Linked DNA regions of Acuticoccus sediminis. The protein of the gene in region 1 interacts with the protein of each later gene in a pairwise test. Links are inferred from orthologs where the notes say so. Each region holds a gene or a part of one and is shown on either strand. Other genes may lie near its edges.

Evidence for each region. The genes of interacting proteins can lie anywhere in the genome.
Region 2: the proteins of gyrA (region 1) and gyrB interact in binary tests that used the Escherichia coli proteins (3 or more experiments, as listed by UniProt). The link is inferred for Acuticoccus sediminis from one-to-one orthologs.

What each region holds. Positions count from the first base shown.
Region 1 is NZ_QHHQ01000006.1:314,071-319,216, reverse strand. What follows is about bases 964-4,289. They hold gyrA (DNA gyrase subunit A), read right to left. Parts: upstream 3,927-4,289; coding sequence 1,164-3,926; downstream 964-1,163. Other genes in these bases: DLJ53_RS25430 (MFS transporter), read right to left, coding at 4,063-4,289. Outside these bases: DLJ53_RS25445 (hypothetical protein), read left to right, coding at 178-489; DLJ53_RS25440 (hypothetical protein), read left to right, coding at 602-874; more of DLJ53_RS25430, read right to left, coding at 4,290-5,146. UniProt on the Escherichia coli protein: A type II topoisomerase that negatively supercoils closed circular double-stranded (ds) DNA in an ATP-dependent manner to maintain chromosomes in an underwound state.
Region 2 is NZ_QHHQ01000001.1:1,219,710-1,223,704, forward strand. Bases 1-3,086 are described here. They hold gyrB (DNA topoisomerase (ATP-hydrolyzing) subunit B), read right to left. Parts: upstream 2,716-3,086; coding sequence 286-2,715; downstream 1-285. Other genes in these bases: DLJ53_RS05215 (BA14K family protein), read right to left, coding at 1-145; DLJ53_RS05225 (phosphatase PAP2 family protein), read left to right, coding at 2,924-3,086. In the rest of the region: more of DLJ53_RS05225, read left to right, coding at 3,087-3,604; DLJ53_RS05230 (serine hydrolase), read left to right, coding at 3,762-3,995. UniProt on the Escherichia coli protein: DNA gyrase negatively supercoils closed circular double-stranded DNA in an ATP-dependent manner to maintain chromosomes in an underwound state.

The DNA.
Region 1 (5,146 bases):
TTGACATAGACCGGCTGAGAGGCGCCCAGGCGCTGGCCGGTGGCCCAGCCGCGCTGAGGAAGCGCCGGCGGTTCAGGGTCGCTGCGAAACGCGCGAGTTGTGACGCACAACACAGGTTAATGCTGGCTTCAGTATTAATTGAATTTGCGTCGCCTGGACTTGAGTAGGGAGATTGACATGAACGCACACCGCCGCCTGTTGACGCCGATCGCCGGTACCGCCATCGCTGGCATCATGATTGCCGCAGCCACCCTGGGTGGCAGCATGTCGCAGAGCACCGCCGCGACGAAGACCGATCGCTTCGCCGTCGTCGGCGACAGCCTGTGTGCCGGACAGGCCTGGCCGAACCTCAGCTCCGAGTGCCTGGCCTGGGCGGACGGCGACGAAACCGGCGGTCCGGTCCGCTTCGTGACGGTCGCCTCGCACGACAAGACCCGTCAGGTGACGACGCTGAACCGCATGCCTGCCGCGGACGCTCCGCTGCAATAATTTCTAAGAAACAGTCAACGCCCTCGTTCAAATGCTGCACAAATTTGTGAGGGACTGTTGCAGATCTGCCGCGAGCGCCTACACTAATGCCTATGTTCGCATGAGGTCCATTATGTACGGTGCCATTCTCAAGAGCTCGATCCTCGCCTCCGTTTTGGGCGCAATCGTGCTCGTCGCAGCCCTGGCTGCGTCCAGCGTGGCTCCCGTCTCGACCAAAGTGGGTCAGAAAAGCGATCTTCTCGTGGCCGCGGCATACCACGCGTGCCCCACGACCGACTGCGAGAAGTTCCACGACGGGTTTGGTGGCTACCAGACCACCGTCGAGCGGGACGAAGACGCTGGCGTGTTCACGTTGACGCGGACACGCACGATGCTGGTGGACTAAAGGACTGACGGCGCGTCAGGCGACGAACCCGTCCGTCCGGGGTCTCACCACCCCTACCACACACGCTCAAGTCCTGGATGTGTCGCGCGTTTCAGCGATGCACCCCGGATGTGTCCGGCCAGGGAGGCCGCACACATCCGGGCGGAAACGTGTCGGCAATGAGAGCTGCCCGGCCCGCGGGGCGTGATGGACGTCGCCCGGTGCGTCTACAAAGCCCCGATATCCTGAAATCGACACGAAGTCGCCCGCGTCCGGCCGGAGCCGGGGCGGGCGTTGTCGTCGTGTGCGGCTACTCCTCGTCGGGTCCGGCGTCCTCGCCGGGACCTTCGGCGCCATTCTCGCCGATCTCACCGTTCTCGTCTTCGTCGCTCTCCTCCGTCACGCGGTCCACGGAGACCACGCGCTCGTCGGCTGCGGTGTTGAAGATGATGACGCCCTGGGTGTTGCGGCCGGCGACGCGGACCCCGTCCACCGGCACGCGGATGAGTTGGCCGGCGTTGGTGACGAGCATGATCTGGTCGCTCTCGTCGACCGGGAAGCCGGCGACCAGCGGACCGTTGCGGTCGTTCACGACCATCGCCGCGATGCCCTTGCCGCCGCGGGAGGTCACGCGGAATTCGAAGGACGACGAGCGCTTGCCGTAGCCGTTCTGCGAGATCGTGATGATCTGCTCCTCCGCCGCGCTCATCGCCGCGTAGCGGTCCTGGCCGAGCGGCATGTCGCCGGTGGTCCCCTCCTCGTCGTCCGCCACGGCCTCGGCCTCGCCGGCCACGGCGCGGCGCATCTTGAGGAAGGCCGAGCGCTCGTCCGGGGTCGTCTCGAAGTGGCGCAGGATCGACATCGAGATGATGCTGTCGCCCTTGCCGAGCGTGATGCCGCGCACACCCGAGGAGTTGCGGCCCAGGAAGACGCGCAGCGACGAGACGGGGAAGCGGATCGCCTGGCCGAGCGCGGTGGTCAGCATCACGTCGTGGTCGGGCGTCGCGATGGCGACACCGACGATGCCGTCGCCGTCGTCGAGCTTCATGGCGATCTTGCCGGCGCGGTTCACGTTGGTGAAGTCGCTCAGCTTGTTGCGCCGCACGTTGCCCAGCGTGGTGGCGAACATGACGTCGTAGTCGCCCCAGGTCTCCTCGTCCTCCACCAGCGGCAGGATGGAGGTGATGCGCTCACCCTCCTGCAGCGGCAGGATGTTGGAGAGGAACTTGCCGCGCGACTGCGGCGCGGCCTGCGGCAGGCGCCACACCTTCTCCTTGTAGACCATGCCGCGCGAGGAGAAGAACAGGACCGGCGTGTGCGTGTTGGCGACGAACAGGCGAGCCACGAAGTCGTTGTCCTTGAAGGACATGCCGGTCCGGCCCTTACCGCCGCGGCGCTGCGCGCGGTAGGTGTCGAGCGGGACGCGCTTGATGTAGCCGGCGTGGGACACGGTGACGACCATGTCCTCGCGGTTGATGAAGTCCTCGTCCTCGAGGTCCGGCCCGCCTTCCATGATCTCGGTCCTGCGGGGCGTGGCGAACTCGTCGCGCACGGCCAGCATCTCGGCCTTGATGATCCCCTGCACGCGGGCGCGCGAGGACAGGATGTCGAGGTAGTCGGCGATCTCGTCGGCGAGCTTCTTCAACTCGTCGCCGATTTCGTCGCGGCCGAGGGCGGTCAGGCGCTGCAGGCGCAGGTCGAGGATCGCGCGCGCCTGCTCCTCGGAGAGACGGATGGTGCCGTCCTCCTGCAGGCGGTGGCGCGGGTCGGCGATGAGGGCGATCAGCGGCGCCATGTCCTGGGCCGGCCAGTCGCGCGTCATCAGCTGCTCGCGCGCGGTCGCGGGGTCCGGCGAGGTCCGGATGAGGCGGATCACCTCGTCGATGTTGGCGACCGCCACGGCGAGGCCGACGAGGACGTGGGCCCGGTCGCGCGCCTTCGCCAGCAGGAACTTGGTGCGCCGCGCGACGACCTGCTCGCGGAAGGCGATGAAGGCGGACAGGATGTCCTTGAGGTTCAGCTGCTCGGGCCGGCCGCCGTTGAGGGCGACCATGTTGGCGCCGAACGAGGTCTGCAGCGGCGAGTAGCGGTAGAGCTGGTTCAGCACCACGTCCGCGTTCGCGTCGCGCTTCAGCTCGATGACGACGCGCATGCCGTCGCGGTCGGACTCGTCGCGCAGGTCCGAGATGCCTTCCACGCGCTTGTCGCGCACGAGGTCGGCGATCTTCTCCACCATGGTGGCCTTGTTCACCTGGTAGGGGATCTCGTCGACGATCAGCGCCTCGCGGCCCGAGCCGATCGGCTCGACGCGCACCTTGCCGCGCATCAGCACCGAGCCGCGGCCCATCTCGTAGGAGGAACGAATGCCGCCCCGGCCGAGGATGATGCCGCCGGTCGGGAAGTCCGGACCGGGGATGTAGTCCATCAGCTCCATGATCGACAGCGCGGGATTGTCGATCAGGGCGATCGTGCCGTCGATCACCTCGCCGAGATTGTGCGGCGGGATGTTGGTCGCCATGCCGACGGCGATGCCGCCGGCGCCGTTGACGAGCAGGTTCGGGAACCGTGCCGGCAGGGCGACGGGCTCGCGCTCGGAACCGTCGTAGTTGTCCTGGAAGTCGACGGTGTCTTTGTCGATGTCCTGGATCAGCGCCGTGGTGGACACCTTCTGCAGGCGCACCTCGGTGTAACGCATCGCCGCCGGAGCGTCGCCGTCGACGGAGCCGAAGTTGCCCTGCCCGTCCACCAGCGGCACGCGCATGGAGAACGGCTGCGCCATGCGCACCAGCGCGTCGTAGATCGCGCTGTCGCCGTGCGGGTGGTACTTACCCATGACGTCACCGACGATGCGGGACGACTTCTTATAGGGCCGGTTCCACTCGTAGTTGCCCTCGTGCATCCCGAAGAGGATGCGCCGGTGCACCGGCTTGAGGCCGTCGCGCACGTCGGGCAGCGCGCGGCTGACGATGACGGACATGGCGTAGCCGAGGAAGGATTTCTCCATCTCGGTCGTGATCGAGACGCCAGAGATTCCCTCTCCGCCCGCGGGCGGGCTGCCGCCACCGGGGTCCATCGGGCCACCACCGTTCGCCGTCTCGTCACTCACGCGCACATTCCCCTTACCGGAGTCTCTCAGTTAGGCGATTCAGGCCTCGTTTGCCAGTTAAGAGCTGGGACTATCCGCAACCCTTATGCGCAAATGCCGCGGGTCAGGCCCTCTCGCCGGCAAGACGGGCCTGTTGGGCGCCGCCGACCACCGCCACGCCGCCGGCCGCGATGAGGAGAACGCAGATCGCGCCGAGCCCGTCGACCGTCGCCGCGAGGCCGACGCTGCGCGCCGCGAAGCCCGCGACCAGCACCGGGATCGACATCGCGAGGTAGCACTGCAGGAAGTAGGCCGCCATCATCTCGGACCGCTCGTGCGCCGCCGCCAGCGGGACGAGGGTGCGCATGATGGCGAGGAAATTCCCGCCGAGACCGAGGCCGAGCACCATCAGCCCGCCGACCACCAGCGCCGGCGCCCCGAGGTGGACGCCCGTCACGACGAGCGCGATGCCGAGCATCGACAGCGGCGCGGCGAAGCGCACGATGGCGTGGGGCGCGACGCCGCGCAGGACGTGCGAGGAAAACGCCGCCGGAAGAAACACGCTCGCCACGATCGCCCCGCCGAGGAGCGGACTGTGGATACCCGTCGCGCGGGCGACGACCCCCGGCATCAGCGACATTGCGAACCCGCAGAGCGCCCAGTGGCCGACGTTGAGCGGCGTGATGCGCAGCATCGCCGTGCGGGCCGCCTCCGGGATCCGGATCCGCGGCACCAGCGACACCGGCGTCGCCACCCGCTCGGCGTTCGTCTCCGGGAATACGAAGGTGAGCGCGGCCTCGGCGAGGCAGAGCGCGAGGATGACGCCGTAGACGAGATGCAGCGGCTCCGGCGCGTACGTCACCAGCACCGAGGAGCCGAAGCCGCCGAGCGCCATGCCGAGGAGCGGGGCGAGGCCGTTCACCTGCGCGCCGAGCCGCCTGTCGCAGTCGACCAGCGCGGCGCCGAGCGAGGACACCGCGATGCCGGTCGCGAAGCCCTGGATCGTGCGGCCGACGAGCAGCGCGGCCAGCCCGTCGGCGCGCAGGAAGATCAGCATCGCCGTCGCCTGGAGGAGGAGCGCCGCGAAGATCACCGGGCGCCGGCCGAAGCGGTCGGACAGCGAGCCCATGAACAAGAGCGCGCCGAGCAGGGTGAAGGCGTAGACGGTGAAGACGACCGTGAGGAGGCCAGCGGAGAGGGCGAAGGCC
Region 2 (3,995 bases), on another replicon or contig:
CGGGATCCGCCAGACTCGGCGCGAAGGTCGCCTCGACCGGCACCCCCGGGATCTGCGAAGCGTGCGCGCCCAGCGGCACCATCATGGCCATCGCGGCGCACAGGCTCGCGACCTTGCCGGTCCTTTGCATTTTCTGAAGGATCATCGGACCCCCTCCTGACTGCTAGGCCGGCACGGTCGGGGAGACCGCACCGGTGATCGATGACAACCTATTCGCCCCGAACTGAACGCGGATTGAACGATTTCGGGTACGGTCAACGATTGTGCGAAGGGTTTCGTTCGCACCTAGACGTCGAGGTTCTCCACCTGCAGGGCGTTCTCCTGAATAAACTCGCGCCTCGGGTCGACTGCGTCGCCCATCAGCCGCGTGAAGACACCGTCTGCATCGTCCGCTTCAGAAATCCGCACCTGCAATAGGGTGCGGGCGTTCGGATCAAGCGTGGTTTCCCAGAGCTGATCGGCGTTCATCTCGCCGAGACCTTTGTAGCGCTGGATCGTGATCCCGCGACGACCTGCCGCGAAGACGTTGTCCGCCAGCGCCGTCGGGCCGTGGATGGCGGTGTCCTTGTCTTTGCGGCGTAAGGTCGCGGAACCGCTGTAGGTTTCCGTCAGGTACGGCGCGTAGGCGGCGAGACGCTTGGCGTCGGTGGAGGCGAGGAGCGCCGAATCCACCATCGCGTATTCCTTCACGCCGCGGACGGTGCGCTCGAACGCGATGCCGCCGTCGTCGGTCACGTGGCCGACCCAGCCGGTCTCGAAGTCCTCGGCGATGGCGTCGAGCCGCGCCGCGACGGTGTCGGCGATCTCGCGCGCACGGTCGGGGTCGGCGAGCGCCTCCGGGTTGAACGCGCCGGCGATCGCCGCCTGCTCGATCACGGCGCGGTTGTAGCGCGAATGCAGCCCCGCCAGAAGGTGGGAGACGGTCCGCGCCTTCACCACCACGTCGGCGAGGTCGTTGCCCACCAGGACCTCGCCAGACGCGAGCGTGAGAACGGTGTCGTCGATGCCGGAGGTCGTCAGGTAGTCCTCAAGCGCGGCGTCGTCGTGCAGGTACTGCTCGGACTGGCCGCGGCGCACCTTGTAGAGCGGCGGCTGGGCGATGAAGAGGTGGCCGCGCTCGATCAGCTCCGGCATCTGCCGGTAGAAGAAGGTCAGCAACAGCGTGCGGATATGGGCGCCGTCGACGTCCGCGTCCGTCATGATGATGATCTTGTGGTAGCGCAGCTTGTCCGGCTGGAACTCGTCCTTGCCGATGCCGGTGCCGAGCGCGGTGATCAGCGTGCCGATTTCGTTCGACGACAGCATCCGGTCGAACCGGGCGCGCTCGACGTTGAGGATCTTGCCTCGCAGCGGCAGCACGGCCTGATTGGCGCGGTGGCGGCCCTGCTTGGCGGAGCCGCCGGCCGAGTCACCCTCGACCAGGAAGAGTTCGGCCTTGGACGGGTCGCGCTCCTGGCAGTCGGCGAGCTTGCCGGGCAGGGAGGCGACGTCGAGCGCGCCCTTGCGCCGCGTCAGTTCGCGCGCCTTGCGGGCAGCCTCGCGGGCGGACGCCGCCTCGATCACCTTGCCGACGATGATCCGCGCCTCGGCCTGATGCTCCTCCAGCCACGTGGAGAGGCCCTGGTTGACGAGGCTCTCGACCACCGGGCGCACCTCGGACGAGACGAGCTTGTCCTTGGTCTGGGAGGAGAATTTCGGGTCCGGCACCTTTACCGAGAGGACGCAGGTGAGGCCCTCGCGGCAGTCGTCGCCGGTCGGCGTCACCTTCTCCTTCTTCGACGTCCCGTTCTGGTCCGCGTAGGAGGTGATCTGCCGCGTCAGGGCGGCGCGGAAGCCGGCGAGGTGAGTGCCGCCGTCGCGCTGCGGGATGTTGTTGGTGAAGCAGAGCACGTTCTCGTGGTACGTGTCGTTCCACCACATCGACACCTCGACGGTCACGCCGTCGCGCTGGTCGGAGAAGGTGATCGGATTGTCGAAGAGCGGCGTTTTCTGGCGGTCGAGCCAGCGCACGAACGCGTCCAGCCCGCCGTCGTAGAGCATCGTCTCCTCGCGCCGCTCGACGCCGCGATCGTCGATCAGGCGGATCGTCACGCCGGAGTTGAGGAACGCCAGCTCGCGCAGGCGCTTCTCCAGGATCGCGAAGTCGAACTCGACGTGGCTGAACGTCGCCGTGGAGGGCAGGAAGCGCACCTCGGTCCCGTGCCGGCCCTCGGCGTCGCCGACGGCGGCGAGCGGGCTCTCGGCCACGCCGTCGTGGAACCGCATCCAGTGCTTCTTGCCGGCGCGCCAGACGGTGAGGTCGAGCTCGGACGAGAGCGCGTTCACCACCGAGACGCCCACGCCGTGCAGGCCGCCAGACACCTTGTAGGAGTTCTGGTCGAACTTACCGCCGGCGTGCAGCTGGGTCATGATGACCTCGGCCGCGGAGATGCCTTCCTCGGGGTGGATGTCGGTCGGGATGCCGCGGCCGTTGTCGCGTACGGTGCACGAGCCGTCGGCATTCAGCGTCACGACGACCGAATCGTTGTGTCCCGCGAGCGCCTCGTCGATCGCGTTGTCGACGACCTCGTACACCATGTGATGGAGGCCCGACCCGTCATCGGTGTCACCGATGTACATGCCGGGGCGCTTGCGGACCGCTTCAAGGCCCTTGAGGACCTTGATCGAACCGGCGCCGTACTCGTCAGAAGGCTGGGCAGAGGGGGCGTCTTGCATGCTCATCCGAAGAACTACCGCGCGCCCTGAAGGACGCACATACTCACCGTGGGGAACACTTTATATATAGGGCCGTCTCTCGGTTTGAAAGGCGAGGCCTGCCCGGACCTCGCGATCGTCCCCTGTTGCTGCGCCCGATCCAACTCTAACCTGCGCCTGACGAAAACCGAACATGGGGTCAGGCGTGCTGGATGGGGTGAGGCGGTTCGTGGAACTGCGTGTGCTGGGGGCGGCTCTGATCGTCGGAGCGTGCCTGTGGGCCTTCTTCGGACTGGCCGACGAGGTGATGGAAGGCGAGACCCACGATCTCGACGCCGCGCTGCTCCTGGCGCTGCGAAACCCCAACGACCTCAGCGATCCGATCGGGGGCGTCGCCGTCGAGGAGATGGCGCGTGATATCACCGCACTGGGCGGCGTGACCATCGTCGCCGGCGTCACGATCGCGGTCTGCGGCCTCCTCTGGCTCATGCGCAAGCGCCGCACGTCGCTCTTCGTCGCCCTCGCCGTGACCGGCGGGGCGATCCTCTCCACCGGCTTCAAGCAGTTCTTCGACCGGCCCCGGCCGGACCTCGTGCCGCACGAGGTCCTCGTCCACTCGGCGAGCTTCCCGAGCGGCCACTCGATGCTGGCGGCCGTCACCTACCTCACCCTCGCGACGCTGGTCGCCAGCGTCGAGGCGCGCCAGGCGGTGAAGATCTACGTGATCGCCGTCGCCGTGCTGGTGGTCATCGCCGTCGGGTTCAGTCGCGTCTACCTCGGGGTCCACTGGCCGACCGACGTCGCAGCCGGCTGGACCGCCGGGACCGCCTGGGCGATCGGCTGCTGGGGCGTCGCCCGCTGGCTGCAGCGCCGCGGTGACATCGAGCCCGCGCCGCCGACGCAGCCCTAGAGGCCTGCATCCGGCCCGCCGGGGTCACGACCTGTCGTCAGGGCAACCAATGCATGGGCGCAATTGCCGCTGCACGAAAGTATCGTACAAACGATTGCGGGTTGCGGCTCCGGCCGCTACCCAAAAATAACAAATAGAATCAAGCGGATGAAACGACATGGGTGATTTCGAGCCGGCACCGCCCCGACGGAGAGGCCCGGGCCGGACAGGGCGGTGGCCCGTCGCGACGATCGGCGGAGCGGTCGCGTGGACACTGGCGGCGGCCCTCACGCCGCCGCACGCTGGCGCGCAGCAGACGGCGCCGCAGGGGAGCTCGGAGCGGACGCTCCTGCCCGCGCCGGTGGTTCCGGTCGCGCCGAGCCTCACCCGTGAGGACGTCGACGACGCCGTC